Regions from separate parts of the Variovorax durovernensis genome, predicted to be linked through region 1. Evidence: riboswitches for the same ligand, from Rfam matches in the RefSeq annotation. Region 1 holds a riboswitch; the other holds the start of a gene.
What was found. A riboswitch is a leader RNA that binds a small molecule or an ion and turns the genes downstream of it on or off. The one in region 1 is predicted to bind cobalamin.

Region 2: another riboswitch for cobalamin. It lies ahead of ACWV14_RS19245 (TonB-dependent receptor domain-containing protein); the one in region 1 lies ahead of ACWV14_RS13695 (TonB-dependent receptor).

The regions. Positions count from the first base shown of each region.
Region 1 covers NZ_CDRNCW010000001.1:2,880,119-2,885,359, forward strand. Annotated here, with positions in the region: gene ACWV14_RS13675 (dicarboxylate/amino acid:cation symporter) at 1-349, shown strand, start outside; gene ybaL (YbaL family putative K(+) efflux transporter) at 486-2,192, shown strand; gene ACWV14_RS13685 (hypothetical protein) at 2,198-2,602, opposite strand; gene ACWV14_RS13690 (hypothetical protein) at 2,731-2,958, shown strand; cobalamin riboswitch at 2,998-3,282, shown strand; gene ACWV14_RS13695 (TonB-dependent receptor) at 3,417-5,241, shown strand, end outside.
Region 2 covers NZ_CDRNCW010000001.1:4,048,013-4,053,253, forward strand. Annotated here, with positions in the region: gene ACWV14_RS19240 (cobyrinate a,c-diamide synthase) at 1-1,296, opposite strand, end outside; gene ACWV14_RS19245 (TonB-dependent receptor domain-containing protein) at 1,281-3,197, opposite strand; cobalamin riboswitch at 3,291-3,554, opposite strand; gene ACWV14_RS19250 (ClcB-like voltage-gated chloride channel protein) at 3,608-5,241, shown strand, end outside.

The sequences.
Region 1 (5,241 bases):
GATGACGCTGGTGCAGGAGATCACGCTGCTGGCGGTGCTGCTGCTCACCTCGAAGGGCGCGGCCGGCGTCACGGGCAGCGGCTTCATCGTGCTGGCTGCCACGCTGTCTGCCGTGGGCCACGTGCCGGTGGCGGGGCTTGCGCTCATCCTGGGCATCGACCGCTTCATGTCGGAAGCCCGCGCGCTGACCAACCTGATCGGCAACGGCGTGGCCACCATCGTGGTCGCCAAGTGGACCAACGAACTGGACGAGAACCGGCTGCAAGCCGGGCTCAACAACGAGACCTGGATCGAGGCGCAGGAGCCCGAGGCGCTGGACGCGGCGCGCAGCAGCAAGATGGCCGGTTAGCCGGGGAACACCCCCAGGCTTCGCCCACCCCCTTGCAGGGGGCAACACCAGCGGCCCGGCAAAGCCGGTTCCGCGGTGTTCCGTGAAGAGTCCTGCCAGCCTTAAAGGTTGAGCATCGTTCCTGCAAAATGGAGCGATGCCCCATAGCGTCTCCCTCATCAACACCATTGCCGCCGGCCTGGGGCTTGCGCTTGTTTTCGGTTTCCTGGCGGCCAAGCTCAGGCTGCCGGCGCTGGTCGGCTACCTGCTGGCCGGCGTGATCATCGGCCCGTTCACACCGGGCTTCGTGGCGGATGCGGGCATTGCCGCCCAGCTCGCCGAGATCGGCGTGATGCTGCTGATGTTCGGTGTCGGCCTTCATTTCTCCCTGGACGACCTGCTGGCGGTGCGCAAGATCGCGCTGCCCGGCGCGCTCGCTCAGATCGCGGTGGCCACGCTGCTCGGTGGCGGCCTGGCCATGTGGTGGGGCTGGAGCCCCGGCGCGGCTTTGGTGTTCGGCCTGGCGCTGTCGGTGGCCAGCACTGTGGTGCTGCTGCGCGCGCTCGAGAGCCTGGGCATTCTCGATTCGTTCACCGGGCGCATCGCCATCGGCTGGCTGGTGGTCGAAGACCTGGCAATGGTGCTGGTGCTGGTGCTGATGCCGCCGCTGGCCGGCACGCTGGGCGGCCATGCCGCGCAAGAAGGGCCGGCCGACCCGCTGTGGCAGACCCTGGGCCTCACGCTGCTGCAGGTCGGCGGCTTCGTGGCGCTGATGCTGGTGGTGGGGCGGCGCGTGTTCCCGTGGATCCTCTGGCAGGTCACGCGCACCGGTTCGCGCGAGCTGTTCACGCTGTGCGTGGTGGCGGCCGCCGTGAGCATCGCCTTCGCGTCGGCGGCGCTGTTCGGCGTGTCGTTCGCGCTGGGCGCTTTCTTCGCGGGCATGGTCATGCGCGAGTCGCAGTTCGCGCATCGCGCCGCGGAAGAGTCGCTGCCGCTGCGCGACGCCTTCGCGGTGCTGTTCTTCGTGTCGGTCGGCATGCTGTTCGATCCCTCGGTGCTGATCGAGCGGCCGCTGCAGGTGCTGGCGGTGGTGCTGGTGATCGTGCTGGGCAAGTCGCTCGCGGCCTGCGCGCTGGTGCTGGTGTTCCGCTACCCGCTGGGCACGGCGCTCACGGTGAGCGCGAGCCTGGCGCAGATAGGGGAGTTCTCGTTCATCCTGGCGGGGCTGGGGGTGTCGCTCGGCTTGCTGCCGGTGGAGGGGCAGAGCCTGGTGCTGGCGGGGGCGCTAATTTCCATCGCCACCAATCCCCTGTGGTTCAGCCTGATAGCACCCATGCAGAAATGGCTGCATGCGCATTCGTCTTTCGCGCGGGGGCTCGAGTCGCGCGACGACCCGCTGGCCGAGCTGCCCATGACCACCGAGGCCAAGTACCTTTCGCGCCAGGTGGTGCTGGTGGGCTACGGCCGCGTCGGTCGCCGCATCGCGGCCGAACTCGACGCCAACGACATCCCCTACGTTGTCGCCGAGCAGAACCGCGAGCTGGTCGAGAAGCTGCGCGAAGCCGGCACGCCAGCCGTGTGGGGCGATGCGGCCGACCCGGCCGTTCTGATCCAGGCGCACGTGGCCCGCGCCCGTGTGCTGGTGGTGGCCACGCCCGACGCGATGAACGTGCGCCAGATGATCGAGACGGCGCGCACGCTCAACCCGACCATCCAGACCGTGATCCGCAGCCACAACGAGCAGGAAGCCGCGCTGCTCACGCGCGAGGCAGCCGTGACGGTCTTCCTGGGCGAACAGGAACTCGCGCAGGCCATGGCGCGCGATGTGGTGCAGCGGGCCGTGTCGATGGCGGCCCCGGCCTGACGAACTCAGAGATCTTCGATCACCAGGGTGCGGTAGCGCTGCGCGATGGAGTAGGGCACGGTGCGCACCAGCACCATGAGCTGTTCGGCCGCGTCACTGTCCTTGGTCTTCACCAGCAGCGCCGTGTGTCCCTCGCGCGCGAGCTTGGTGTACGCGCGCACAGTGGCGCCCTCGGTACCGGCGGAAGGCAGGGGGTCGTCCGCCGTCTCCACGGTGGGCGTGATCTCGGCGAGCACGGTTTGCGCGGGAAGCAGGTAGACCTCGTCGCCGCTGGTGCCTTGTTCGATCAGGCTGCGGCCTATGCGGCGGGCATCTTCCGCGTCTGGAAACATGACCATCGAGTAGCCGGTCGGATAGAAGGCTCCGCCGATGCTCGATCGCATGCCGGGTTCGAGAGTGAAGTTCTTCATGCTGTCTCCTGCTTGTGCATCTACAAACATAGGCTGCATGGGGAAGACCCCCTGTAGGAGAAGCCCGGAAGCTGTCAACCGGCCTTGGCCTCCACCCATTCACCAATAAGCACTGCTCAATCCATTTCATGCCCACACCGAGAAACATCGCGCTCACCGTCCATGAACTGGAAAAGGGTGAGTTCTACTGGGTGCTGATGGAAGCAGTGGCCGGGGAGCCCGGTGACGCCTCCCACTTCTACGAGCCGCTGGAAGCGGCGCTCGAGCCCTACGCCAGCTACTCGAATGCGCTCGTGGCCGGCGTGGCGGTGATGCGGCGCCTGTTCGGGCCGGACGGTAATACCGGCTCCTTATAATTTCGCGGTTTTGGTTTGTTAATTCTCACGAATCAAACCAATACACACGGTTCGAAGGTGCCCCGCCCGCCATTCCATGGCGCCGGGGTTAAACGGGAAGCAGGTGCGCCGAGTCATTGTCGACACGGTCATTCCTGCGCTGCCCCCGCAACGGTCAGCGGATCGGAAATCCTCAAGCCAGCGCCTCCTTGAAGAGGCCGGCAGCCACTGCGCTTCGGCGTGGGAAGGCGAGGGTTTCTGCCCGGTCGCGCACTGCATGAAACAAGGCAGTGCGCCACCGGGCGCTCCGCAAGCCCGGATACCGGCCTTGGAAACCGCCTTCGGACGCTGCGGGAGTGCGTGTCCGGGCCTGCCGCCTTCGCGCCCGCGCTTGGACCGTCATCGCCCCTTCGCTTCTCCCGCTTCGTCCTTTTTCGGACAGAGGAGCCTGCGGGGACGCGGGCCGGAGGAGAGATCACATGAGCCGACAAGCATGGCCGGCGCGCGATTGCAGGGGCGCGCCGCAACGTGTGCGACTTTCGGGTATCCCGGTGGCACTGGGGCTGGCACTGGGGCTGGCACTGGGCCTGGCATTCGGGCCTTCCGTGGCCCTTGCACAGGCCGCCGGCAACCAGAGCCTTGCGCCAGTGCAGGTCGAGGCCGACCGCCACACGCGGCTCGCCATCGACGAGACCACGCAGACCGGCAGCCGCCTGGGCCTGACGCCGCTGGAAACGCCGGCCAGCATCGAGGTGCTGAACGGCGACACCATCCGCGCACGCGGCGACGTCTCGATGATCGAGGCGGCCACCCGCGCCACCGGCATCACCGGTTCGCCCGGCCCCGGCAACGGCGGCACCGCGATGGCGGCGCGCGGCTTCCTGGGCCACGGCTCGGTGATGCAGCTGTTCGACGGGACGCGGCTGTATGCGGGCGCGGGCACCGTCACCTTTCCGTTCGATACCTGGTCGGTCGACCGCATCGAGATACTCCGCGGCGCGGCCTCGGTGATGTACGGCGAAGGCGCCATCGGCGGCGCGATCAACGTGGTGCCCAAGAAGCCCACGCGCGGCCCGATCCAGAACCAGGCGCTGGTCACCATCGGTTCCGATGCGACCCGCCAGGTCGCCTTCGGCAGCGGCGGCGCGATCAACGACAAGCTCTCCTACCGCTTCGACATCAGCCAGCGCCAGACCGACGGCTTCATGCAGCGCGGCCAGGCCGAAAGCCTGGCCGTGGGCGCGGCCGTGCGGCTCGACGTGTCGCCGCAACTGCAGTTCACGCTCTCGCACGATGAGGGCCGGCAGTCGCCGCAGCGCTACTACGGCGTGCCGCTGATCGACGGCCGCCTGAGCAGCCAGACGCTGCGCCAGAACTACAACCTCGACGACTCCGAAATCAAGTACCGCGACAAGTGGACCCGCCTCGAGGCCCAATGGACGCCGAACGATTCGGTCACCGTGCGCAACCAGCTCTACCGGCTGGAGAGCAGGCGCCACTGGCGCAACAGCGAGACCTATACCTACAGCGCCACCACGCGCCGCGTGACGCGCGGCGACTACCTGGAAATCGGCCACGACCAGGAGCAGATCGGCAACCGCACCGACGCCACCTTCAGGCACGGCCTGTTCGGCCTGGCCAACCAGGTACTGGTGGGCTTCGACGTGAACCGCATCGACTTCCTGAATTCGAGCGACACGCCCTACGGCGGCCGCTCGGTGGTCGATCCGTTCAACTTCAACCCGGGCTACTACGCCTCGCCGGTTGCCTACCTGCCGCGCTACAAGACCCGCACCAACACCTACGCCTTCTTCACCGAAGACAAGCTGGCCTTCAACGAGCAATGGTCGGTGGTGGGCAGCCTGCGCTGGGACCACGCGAAGATCGCGCGTGCCGACCTGCAGAACGCGGCCAACAACCTGGGCAAGACCTTCGAGTACGCCACCGGTCGCCTTGGCGTGGTGTACGCGCCCGATGCGTCGCAGTCGTTCTACGCGCAGGTGGCGCGCGCGGCCGATCCGTTGACCTCGCTCATCAGCACCTCGGCCACGCAAGTGCCGTTCGAGCTCAGCACCGGCAAGCAGGTCGAGGTCGGCTACAAGCGCCAGCTCGCCGACAACCGCGGCGCCTGGACCGTGGCGGCCTACCGCATCGAGAAGAACAAGCTGCTGTCGCGCGACGCGAGCGACCCGAGCAAGACGCAGCAGATCGGCCGGCAGTCTTCCGAGGGCATCGAGGCCACGCTGGACATGGCGCTCACGCCCACGCTGAACCTCGAGGCCAACATCGCCAGGCTGCGCGCGC
Region 2 (5,241 bases), 1.2 Mb from region 1:
GAGCGCCTCGCCGCCCTGCGCGCCCACGGCCTGGGTCGTGCCCGGCCGGGCGGTGCGCGCGACGGGCGCGAGCGGTGTCTCGCAGCGCGAATAGTGAAAGGTGTGGCCGCGCAAGGCGTGGCTGCCGAGCGGCAGCTGCTGCGGGCCGAGGCCGGCCAGCCGCTTCTGCATGGTCACCCGGCCGGGCAGCAGGCCCCACATGCGATGCACGCTGCCGGCGTCCGCGTCCTCATGCGTGGCCAGCTCTTCGAACAGCACCATCATGCCGCCGCACTCGGCCCACACGGGCTTGCCGGCCGCCACGTGGGCCGCCAGCGCGGCGCGCATCGGCTCGCAGCGCGACAGCGCCTCGGCATGCAGCTCCGGATAGCCGCCGGGCAGCCAGACCGCATCGCAAGCGGGCAAGGCGTCGCCCGCGAGCGGCGAGAAGAAGGAAAGGCGCGCCCCCAGCGCGGTGAGCACGTCGAGGTTCGCCGGGTAGATGAAGGAGAAGGCAGCATCGCGCGCAATGGCGATGGTGCGGCCGGCCAGCAACGGCTCAACGGGCGCGGCAGGCGGCGCGGCATCGAAGCGCACCTGCGGCAGTTGCGCGATGTCCATCTGCCCCAGCGGCGTGCCGGCCAGCACGTCGGCCACGGCGTCGAGGCGCGCCATCGCATCGCCCAGTTCGTCCGCGACCACCAGCCCCAGGTGCCGTTCGGGCAGCGTGAAGCCCGCGTCGCGCGGCAAGGCGCCGAGCCATTGCGAGGGCTCGCGCAGCGCGTCTTTCAGCATGCCGGCATGGCGCTCGCTGCCCACGCGGTTGGCCAGCACGCCGGCCCACGGTAGCCCGGGACGGAAGTTCTGCAGGCCATAGGCCAGCGCGCCGAAGGTGCCGGCCATGGCATGCGCGTCGATCACGGCCAGCACCGGCAGGCCGAAGCGCACGGCCAGGTCGGCCGCGCTGGGCGTGCCGTCGAACAGGCCCATCACGCCTTCGACGATCAGCAGGTCGCAGTCGGCCGCCGCCGCGCGCAGGCGCTCGCGGCAGTCGGCTTCGCCGGTCATCCACAGGTCGAGCGAATGCACCGGCGCGCCGGTGGCCAGCGCGAGCCAGAGCGGGTCGAGGAAATCGGGCCCGCACTTGAAGGCCCGCACCCGCCGGCCCTGCCGCGTGTGCAGCCGCGCGAGCGCGGCCGCGACCGTGGTCTTGCCCTGCCCAGAGGCCGGGGCGGCCACCAGCACCGCGGCGCAGGCGGCCGCCGCGGCACCGGCGGTGTCGCTTCTTCGCGAGGGGTTGCTTATTGCGGCGTCCACTTGAGACCGACGTACGCGGTGCGGCCGGCGGTGGCGTACAGGCGTGCGTACTGGTAGTCCTTGTTGCCCACATTGTCGACCCGCGCGATCAGGTTCAGGTCGCGCGTGATCTGCCTGCTGGCCGACAGGTTCAATACGGTGTAGCCGCCGAGCTTGACGCTGTTGGCGGCGTCGTCGTAGCGGCGGCTCGAGGTCTGCACCTCGGCGCCCAGGGTCCAGCCGGCGACGCGCCAGTCGGCACCGAAGGTGGCGTGGCGCTGCGCGCGGCGAGCCAGCAGGTTGTGCGTGCCGAGGTCGCGCGGATCCTGGAAGTCGAGCGAGGTACGCAGGGTGACGTCGCCGATGCGGTGGCCACCCGACAGCGTGACGCCCTGGTAGCGGGCGCGCGCGGTGCTGGTGTAGCAGCCGAAGGACGAAGCGCAGCCCTTGGCCGAGCCATCGAAGCCGATCAGGTTGCGCACCTGGTTCTTGTAGACCACGATGCCGGCGTGCGAGGCGCCTTCGGTGTACTGCAGGCCCAGTTCGACGTTGCGGCTGGATTCAGGCTTGAGCGACGCCAGGCCGTACTCGCTGAAGCGCTGGTACAGCGTGGGCACGCGGAAGGCGGTGCCGGCCGACGCCGTGAAGCGCAGCGACGGCGTGATGGCGTAGCCGTAGGCGGCGCTGCCGGTGGTCTTGCCGCCGAACTCGCTGTCCTGGTCGTGGCGCACATGCAGCTGCAGCGAGTGCGGGCCCTGCACGAAGCCGTAGCCCAGCGACAGCGCGTCCTGCGCGCGGTCGCGCGACAGCAGCTTCGAGCTGGTGGTGGGCGCGTTGTCGAGTGCGTCTTCGCGGCGCTCGAGGGTGGCCGTCACCAGGTGCGGGCCGAAGCGGAATTCGTTCTGGAACAGGTAGCCGCGCAGGTGGGTTTCAGTGCGGTAGAACGAAGGCTGCGTCTTGTAGACCGATTGCGAATCAGTGATCTGCACGCGGGTGCTGTACACATCGTTCCACTTGGCCGACCAGGTGAGGCCGGCGGTGCGCAGCGTGTTGTTCGCGATGTCGTTGGCGAACAGGAACGGCAGCTTGGTCTTGTACGACACGGTGGCGTCGTAGCCGGCCTTGATGTCGCTCGCGAGCAGCGTGGCGTCGATGCGCTGGTCGGGGGCGATCTGGAAGCCCAGTTTCACGTTGCCCGAGGTGCTGTTGTAGCCGTCGCGATCGGGGCTGGTGAAGCCGTCCTTGACCACGTTGCGCTTGGCCACCGGCTGCACGTTGTAGCCCTTGCTCTCTTCATGTTCGACACCGAAGGAGTAGTCGAACAGGCCTGACTTTCCGCTCACGCCGCCTTCGATCTTGCGCAGGCCGTAGCTGCCGAAGCCGATGCCCGCGTAGGGCGAGACGCCCTCTTCGCCGCGCTTGGTGAAGAGCTGGATCACGCCGCCGACGGCATCCGAGCCATACACGGCGGCGGCCGGGCCGCGCAGCACTTCGATGCGGTCGATCTGCGACAGCGGAATGCCTTCCCAGCCGGCGCCGCCGGTCGACTGCGAGTCGATGCGCACGCCGTCGAGGTAGACGGCCGTGAAGCGCGTTTCCGCGCCGCGGATGTACAGGCTGGTGGTGTTGCCGATGCCGCCGGTGCGCGAGATCTCGATGCCGGGCAGGCGCGCCAGCACGTCGGCCACGCCGGTGGCGCCGCTGCGCTCGATGGTCTGGCGGTCGATGATCGACACGTCGCCCACCAGGTCCGACAGTGCCTGCGGCGTGCGGTTGGCCGTGACCACCGTCTCGCCGAGGGTGAGCGCTTCTTGCGCATGGGCCGGGCCGCCGAAGGCGGATGCCAGCGCCAGCGGCAGGCAGGCGAAGCGGAGACGGCGCGCGGGAGCGCGGCCACGGAAAACGGAAGCGTGGGAAATCATGAAATGTGCCGAACGAACGTCAATGCCCCGTGCCGGCTTCCCCGCCGGCACCTGGGCGCAATGGCTGCCTCGCGCACGGAATCTCTCGTGCATGCGGCAGCCGCCTTGTTGGCCGGTATCCGGGCTGGCAGAACGCCCCTCGCCGCCTTCCCAGGCACCTGTTTCAGGGTGCCCAGTGGCTGTGTGGATAGGGGTGACGCCTTGCGGCGTCGTCTGCTTGACCGTTGCGGGGGCAGCGCAGGCGGCTTGGGTCGGGCCCGGTACGCGCTCGAGGGCGTTCGGGGGACCTTCACTCCTGCTTCCCGTTGAACCGCGGCGCGTGAACCACGCCGCAGGCACCAACGGGCAGGATTTTAGGCCCTGGCGGACACGATTTAAGCCGAAAGTTGCGCACCGCTAACATCGCAGCAATGCGCCCGGCCTCGGTTTTCCTGAATATTCGTTCCGCGCTGCAGCGGCTTTTCGGCGTTTCGGGCTGGCAGTCGATGCTGCTGTGGTCCATTGCCGCGGGCCTGCTCGGCACGCTGGCGACCGAACTGTTCCGCGCGGCGCTCTATGGCTTCGAGCACCTGGTGCTGGGCCCCGGCGAAGGGCTGGTGGCCATGGCCAGGCACCTGCCGTGGTGGGCGCGCGTCGCCTGCCCCACGCTCGGCGGGCTGGTGGCGGGCCTGCTGCTGGTGCTGGCCAAGCGCGTGGCGGTGCGCAGCGCCACCTCAGACTACATGGAAGCGATCGTGCTCGGCGACGGGCGCATCCCGGTCGCGCAGACGCTGGTGCGCAGCGCGTCGTCGCTCGTGAGCATCGGCACCGGCGGCTCGATCGGTCGCGAAGGCTCGATGGTGCAGCTCGCGGCGCTGGCCGCCTCGCAACTGGGGCGGCTGCTGCGCTTTCCGGCGGAACGGCTGCGGCTGCTGGTGGCCTGCGGTGCCGCCGCCGGCCTCACGGCGGCCTACAACGCGCCCATCGCAGGCGCCTTCTTCGTCGCCGAGATCGTGCTGGGCTCGATCGCGATGGAGAGCGTGGGGCCGATCATCATCGCGTCGGTGGTGGCGAACGTCGCGATGCGCGCGCTGCCGGGCTATCAGCCGCCTTACAAGATGCCCGCATTCCCCGAGATCCACGGCGCGGAGGTGGCGCTGTTCTGCGTGCTCGGCGTGCTGCTGGGCTTTGCGTCGGTCGGCTTCCTGCGTGCGCTGCAGGGCAGCCGCGCGCTGTTTGCGAAGCTGCCGCTCGCGCTGCCGTGGCGGCTGGCGCTGGGCGGGCTGCTGATGGGCGTCATCTCGGTACCGATGCCCGAGGTCTGGGGAAACGGCTACAGCGTGGTCAACGCGGTGCTGCACACGCCGTGGCCCTGGACGCTGATCGCGATGGTGCTGGTCGCCAAGGCGGCCGCGACCATGGCCACCGCGGGCTCGGGCGCGGTGGGCGGCGTGTTCACGCCCGCGCTGTTCTTCGGCTGCATGATCGGCGCGCTGTTCGGGCTGGCGGTGCAGGCGCTGTGGCCGGCTTCCAGCTCGGCGCCTTTTGCCTATGCCATCGTCGGCATGGGCGCCTTCCTGGCAGGCGCGACGCAGGCGCCGCTGATGGCGATATTGATGATCTTCGAGATGACGCTGAGCTACCAGGTCATGCTGCCGCTGATGGCAGCGAGCGTCATCGCGTACTTCGTCGCGCGTTCGGCCAATGCCGGTTCCATGTACGAGATCACGCTGCGCCGCAACGAGCAGCGCGACGCACAGCTGCGCCTGCGCGGGCTGCTCGTGCGCGACCTGGTGCAGCCGGCCGAGACCGTGGTCGGCCCCGACGCGGACCGCGAGGCGATGAGCAAGCTCTTCCTGCAGCATCCGGTGAAATACCTGTACGTGGTCGACGCCGGGGGACGCTACCTGGGCGTGGTGCCGCTGGCCACCCTCGGCGCCGCACCGGCCGAAACGACAGCCAGAAGCCTGCTCTCCCAGGAGATACTGCCGATCACCGCCGACACCGGCCTGGGCGAAGCGCTGCAACGCTTCCTGGAGCACCGTGGCGAGCGCCTGCCGGTGAT